2 regions of the Planococcus shenhongbingii genome follow, and region 2 is predicted to be linked to the other one. Evidence: a T-box and tRNA genes for the amino acid it is inferred to sense, from the RefSeq annotation. Region 2 holds a T-box; the other holds one or more tRNA genes.
What was found. A T-box is a leader RNA that pairs with one kind of tRNA and senses whether it is charged. The one in region 2 lies ahead of QWY16_RS07755 (valine--tRNA ligase), so its partner is inferred to be a tRNA-Val.
Positions count from the first base shown of each region.

Region 1: it has a tRNA-Val gene. The T-box ahead of QWY16_RS07755 (valine--tRNA ligase) is inferred to sense a tRNA for this amino acid. The anticodon was not compared.

Region 1 is NZ_CP129235.1:2,761,986-2,765,407, reverse strand. It holds gene QWY16_RS13675 (TRAP transporter permease) at 1-1,524, shown strand, start outside; tRNA gene QWY16_RS13670 (tRNA-Val) at 1,659-1,731, opposite strand; gene QWY16_RS13665 (2'-5' RNA ligase family protein) at 1,785-2,306, opposite strand; gene QWY16_RS13660 (thermonuclease family protein) at 2,322-3,044, opposite strand; gene QWY16_RS13655 (hypothetical protein) at 3,275-3,421, opposite strand.
Region 2 is NZ_CP129235.1:1,557,671-1,561,092, reverse strand. It holds gene QWY16_RS07755 (valine--tRNA ligase) at 1-1,804, opposite strand, end outside; T-box leader at 2,070-2,291, opposite strand; gene QWY16_RS07750 (AbrB family transcriptional regulator) at 2,314-3,363, opposite strand.

The sequences.
Region 1 (3,422 bases), 1.2 Mb from region 2:
TTTTTATCCTATACCTTTTTTGGCCCTTATTTCCCCGGTTTTTTAAGGCACCGGGGACAGGATTTGGAATCCGTCATCCAGTTGATGTTCTATACTACTGACGGGATTTTAGGGACGCCTTTAGCTGTTTCAGCAACGTTTATTTTTGTTTATCTATTATTTGGCGCTTTTTTAGTGAAGACGGGAGTCGGGGAATACTTTAATGATCTGTCCGTATCGCTTGCCGGCCATTTAATAGGGGGACCAGCGAAAGTAGCCATTTTCTCCAGTGCTCTGCAAGGAACCATTTCCGGAAGCTCGGTTGCCAATGTGGTGACATCAGGGGCCTATACAATTCCGATGATGAAAAAGCTTGGGTATAATAAAGAGTTTGCAGGTGCAGTGGAAGCCACATCATCTACTGGCGGCCAGATTATGCCGCCGATTATGGGAGCAGCCGCTTTCTTGATGGTGGAGTTTATCGGAGGCATCAGCTATTGGGATATTGCCAAGGCTGCCGCTATTCCTGCGATATTGTATTTTGCCGGTGTTTGGATCATGACACATTTTGAAGCAAAGCGGGTAGGTTTGCGCGGATTAACAAAAGAAGAATTGCCTGACCGGAAAGAAGTGTTGAAAAAAATCCACTTGCTGATTCCAATTGTGGTCATCATCGTCTTTTTAATGGTCGGAGTTCCAACGATGCATGCTGCTTTATACGGCATTCTCTCTACCATTTTAGTCAGTGCCATCAATAAAGAAACGCGGTTAAGTTTTAAGGATATGATCGATGCTTTAGTGGATGGTGCACGGACCGCCTTAGCAGTAGGAGCTGCTACCGCTGCAGCGGGTATTATTGTAGGGGTGGTTGTAAAAACCGGATTAGGGCTAAGTTTGGCAAATGGACTGATTTCAGCATCGGGAGGCAGTATTTTACTGACATTGTTCTTCACCATGCTGGCTGCACTTGTTTTAGGTATGGGTTCGCCGACAACGGCAAACTATGTCATCACTTCCACAATTGCGGCTCCGGCCATCATAACCTTATTAATGCTCGATGAACCGGCTGGGGCAGCTGTCCCAATGGTTGTTGCCATATCTGCTCATTTGTTCGTGTTCTATTTTGGGATTATCGCCGATATTACGCCTCCGGTTGCCCTTGCTGCTTTTGCAGCTTCTGGAATTTCAGGAGGGGAACCAATTCGTACAGGAGTAATTGCCGCTAAATTAGCAGCCGCAGCGTTTATCATTCCATATATGTTTGTCCTGTCTCCATCGCTGTTGATGATTGATACCACTTGGCTCGAATTGACTTGGGTGGTTAGTACAGCTTTTGCCGGAATGATAGCAGTAGGGGCGGGACTGATTGGATATTGGTACCGAAAACTCAATTGGATTGAACGAATAATGGCTCTGGTTACCGGATTAGCATTGATTTATCCGGAAGGGCTGTATTCTTATGTAGGGGCGGTAGTGTTTATTATCTTGTTTGTCATCCAATGGATGTCCCGTGAAAAGAAAGTTTCACGGACTTCAGCAGCATAACCGAAAAAGCCCCTTGAGAAGCAACGTGCTCCTCAAGGGGGTTATAAATAAAAATAAAAAAGCCGCTGCCCGAAGGCAACGGCTTTTTCTTAGCAAACTTTGTTCCTAAAGCTTGCTGTGGGTTTGGCACCCAATGATTCCTACTGGGCTCGAACCAGCGACCTCTACCCTGTCAAGGTAGCGCTCTCCCAGCTGAGCTAAGGAATCTCAATTTCCAGGACAAATATAATTATAACGTGCCCTAGTGAAAAGTCAATAGCCTATTTGGAAAGAAAAATACTCCATTCCGTTTGTGCTTTTCCGTGGACCAGTGACCAGCATTCGATAGCGGCTGCTTTGCCTTCAAATGGCTCAAATTCCATTGAAAGACGTGCAAACATCGGACCCCAAAATGGAGGGGCAATATTGTTGATGATTGTGGAATGAGGCACCCAGTGTTCAGGCATGTAATAATTCTTTTGCCCAGTGAATTCACGCGTTGAAAGATTTAATGCTTCATGCAGTTGTGCTAATGGTTTTGTATAAATGGTTGAAGCGTAAAAACATCCTTGCTGCTTGAAAAATCCGAGAGATGCAAATGATAAAGAAAACTGCTTTGTTTGTCCAGCCCATTGTTCGACGGCTTTTTTCAAGTCAATTGGATTGGTCTGGTTGAATGTTTGGAGCGTAATATGCGGCGGCAAAGCAGCTTCCTGCTTTAAGCTTGCGCTTTGTGCCTGCTGCTGCAGCTGCTCCAGGATATTGGATGCATGATAATCGAGCCGTAGAACGATGACTTGCATAAAAAACCTCCTCAATTAACTTCCTGTGCTTCTGAATCCTGCATCCCGCGCTTCTTGTTCTGTGCAAAACCATTCCTCAGGGTTGGTTTGTTCATATGAACCTTCATCAGGCATATGATAGATTTTATCCCCGTGGCGGTTAATATTTCCTTTGATCCGGCATTTGCTGTCATTAGAATTTTGGGGGCTATGCCCGCTTACATTGCCGTATGCATCTGCATCGAAGCCGCGTTCCGTCGAATAATCCTCAAATTCCCAAATACCGATGCCAGCTTCTTGGGCGATTTGTTCCGCTTCCTCAAATTCCTCAACATAACGCGTATTTGGCGGATAAACGTAAGCAACACGGGCAAACCCTGCTTCAAGCATCTGCTCCTGCACACTTTCTCCATCTACATAGATATAGGCCAGCATCCGTCCATAGTCATCAAAACGGCCGCCTACATCGAATTCAATAGACACATCACCCGATTCGATGAGCCTTTTATTTTCGGCGGTGGCTTCGCTGCCAAGCGGCTGTTTTCCGAGACGTGGATGGTTTGTTTCCGGTGTATCGATCAGCAGATAGCGAACCGTTTCTTCTTTTCCTTCATACATGATTTTGATGGTATCACCGTCAATAACGGAGGTGACTTCCACGTCAATGCGATCCGTAGTTCCAGTTGTGTCGGTGGAATCCTGCAACCCACATCCAGTAAGCAATAATAATGCTGTTAATAAGCCTATAAATCTATTCATATTGATCCCTGCTTCCATTTTTTCATTATATTTACTTGATGTACAGCTTGCAACTAAAACTGTTGCCGTATCTGCCGGAACCGATGCCGTACCTTTTTTATTCAGCGCTATTTTATAGAGAGGAAATGTACAAAAGAATCTGGACATGACAAAACGCCTTCTCAATGAATCATTGAACAAGGCGTTTTTTATGTACTGCAGCGACTGTATTCAGCTAGTGAACGTTTCAATTAAGCGTGTGACTCCATATCAATTTGAGCTTCATTAAAATAAAGAAATGATTCCTGTTCCATATCGTCCAATTTATCTTTGTTTAATCCTACTTCCAGTTCACCTGAAAAAATTGGTTCCCACCAGTTTACTTGTTTGCCCATCATA
Region 2 (3,422 bases):
GATTGATTTCTTCATAAATCATGCCGTCCATGTTCATCAATGCGAAACGGGAAGCATTCCAGATTTTATTGGCAAAGTTCCAGATGCTTTCGACTTTTTCCATCGAGAAGCGAAGGTCCTGTCCTGGAGATGATGCAGTTGCCAGGAAGTAGCGAAGCGAATCCGCTCCGTACTCGGCGATGACATCCATCGGATCGACACCGTTGCCAAGCGATTTCGACATTTTGCGTCCTTCGGCGTCACGAACCAGTCCGTGGATCAATACGTCCTTGAACGGTTTTTCGCCAGTAAACTCTAGCGCCTGAAAAATCATGCGTGATACCCAGAAGTTGATGATGTCGTAGCCAGTAACTAACGCATCCGTTGGGTAATAGCGTTTCAAATCGTCACTGTCTGCCGGCCAGCCAAGTGTCGAGAACGGCCATAAGGCAGAAGAGAACCACGTATCAAGAACGTCTTCGTCCTGCGTCCAGTTTTCGGCGTCCGCCGGCGCGTCCATTCCTACGTAAATCTCGCCGGTTTCTTTATGGTACCAAGCTGGAATCTGATGGCCCCACCATAATTGACGGGAAATACACCAGTCGCGGATGTTTTCCATCCAGTGCAGATACGTTTTTTCAAAACGGTCTGGAACAAAGTTAACGGCATTTTCGCCTTTTTGCAGATCAACCGACTGCTGTGCCAGCGGCTTCATGTCAACAAACCATTGTGTCGACAAGTACGGCTCAACTACTGCCCCGCTGCGTTCTGAATGCCCAACCGAATGCAAATGCTCTTCGATTTTGAATAAAACATCCATTTCCTGCAAGTCTTTAACGATTTGCTTGCGGCATTCGAAGCGGTCCATGCCTTCGTATTTGCCGGCGTTTTCATTCATCGTACCGTCTTCGTGCATGATCAGTACGCGCTCTAAGTTATGGCGGTTGCCGATTTCAAAGTCGTTCGGGTCGTGAGCCGGCGTGATTTTCACTGCACCGCTTCCGAATTCCATGTCTACATAATCATCCGCAACAATTTCCATTTCGCGGCCGATAATCGGCAATGTTACCGTCTTGCCGATTAGATGCTGGTAGCGCTCGTCTTTCGGATGAACCGCTACCGCCGTATCGCCAAGCATCGTTTCCGGGCGAGTCGTCGCGATTTCAATATGACCGGAGCCGTCAGTCAACGGATAGCGCATATGATAGAACGCACCTTGTACGTCTTTGTAAATAACTTCGATATCCGAAATCGCGGTTTTGGTAGCCGGGTCCCAGTTGATGATGTATTTGCCGCGGTAAATCAATTTCTTCTCATACAGCTTAACAAATACTTCTTTAACGGCATTCGACAAGCCTTCATCAAGCGTAAATCGCTCGCGTGAGTAATCCAGGCCCAACCCTAGTTTCGACCATTGCTGGCGGATATGGCCTGCATACTCATCTTTCCATTTCCACGACTCTTCAAGGAATTTCTCGCGGCCAAGGTCATAGCGGGACTTCCCTTCCTCTTTCAGCTTGCCTTCAACTTTCGCCTGTGTAGCGATGCCGGCGTGATCCATGCCCGGCAGCCATAAGGCGTCAAATCCTTGCATGCGTTTCATACGTGTCATGATGTCTTGAAGCGTTGTATCCCAAGCATGCCCCAGGTGCAATTTACCCGTAACGTTCGGCGGCGGAATCACAATGGTATACGGCGTTTTGCCGCTTTCCGGTTTTGCTTCAAAGAATTTGTTGTCAACCCACCACTCATAGCGTCCTTTTTCAATCGATTGCGGATCATACTTCGTCGGCATTTGCTGGGTTGTTGGCATTTGTTCAGTCATTGAAATTCCTCCTTTTTTAATTAGCTATGTTGTATATCAGAGCTGATTATTCACGAATAAAGATATGAAGCAAAACAGCGGAGACGCCTGCGGGATAGCGAGACAGCCGAGACCCCGCAAGGAGCGCTAGCGACTGAGGAGGCTTGGCGCTCGCCCGCGGCAAGCGTAGCTGTTTTGCGGAATATCAACAAGAACATTAAACATAGCCTTAAAGTTTATTCTTGAGAGAAGGTTTTCCCGGAAAACAAAAAAACCCCTTCGTCTGTAAAAGGACGAAGGAGTTGTTCGCGGTACCACCTTTATGCACAAGTCAAAATAAACCTGGCTCTCAAGTTCGATAACGGATTTCACATCCGGTTTCCGCTACTCGAATTTCACGGGAACTGCTCCGAGGTGACATTCAAATGATTGTTCATGAAAACCTCTCACCACTTGGTTTTCTCTCTGAAATGTACGCACATTCTACTATCCTCATCAACGCATCAAATATATACTTTCGTTCATTATACTCAAGTTCCGCTTTTAGCGTCAAGCCTTTTGACAATGTAAGTGACAATCGGTGATGCTACCAGCAGAATAAAAAACAGCCGGAACAATTGAAAACTGGTGATGAGTGCTACATCGCCGCCAGTTGCCAGCGCCGTAATCGCCATTTCCGCAATGCCGCCAGGCGCCGCGCTTAAAAAGAAATCAAGGAAAATATAGTCCGGCAGCCAATTGCTCAGGATATACGCGATGAATACCGTAAAACTGATGAGCAACACATTATTGAGGACAATCGCCGCACCTAAACGGAACGTCAGCTTATCACCGATCTGTTCCATCTGCAGTCCGAGACTGGCGCCGATGCAAATCTGTGCAATGGCAATGAGCCAATACGGCATATCGATTAAAATATCCCCTGTTATCGTCTGGACAATTGCCAGCGTCAATATCGGCGCCAAGAGTTCCGCAGCCGGAAAGCCGATTCGTTTCATTCCGAAATACAGCACCAATCCAATCAAAAGCCCGCCAAGAGATGCCACCGGAGCAAATGTGAATAACTGCTCAGTCAGTTCGCTCTGTTCCCTGCCTGTCAAAAACACTGTTAGAAACGGAACGATTGTGACGACCATAAAAATCCGGATGGTCTGCATCATCGTCACCACCGTAATATTCGCTGATTTTACATCTTCCGCAATGACCACCATCTGCGCAAGCCCCCCTGGAATCGATCCCAGCAGACTCGTCGCCAAGCTTTCATTGACCATCTTTTTAAACAGCAGGCCGAGCAAGATGGACAAAATCACGACGGACAAAGTCATGAACGCCATATACGGCAAATCGAACCACATCAATAAAACCGCATCACGTGTAAACGACGAACCGATTTGCACACCCAATAGCACGAGCCCGGCTGTCCGCAGCGATTTTGGCCAATACAGCTTGATGTTGGTGAATTGGCTGACCAGCAATAGCGTAAACATCGGCCCGAGCAGCCACGGCAGGAAGATGCCCAGCGTTTCAAACAACCAGCCCGCCAAAGCTGCAATCAGCGCTGTTCTAAAGAATATGGACATCTCCCCACCTGCCTTTCGTTCTCCGAAATATCAATTAATTCCATGTTACCGCATCAAGC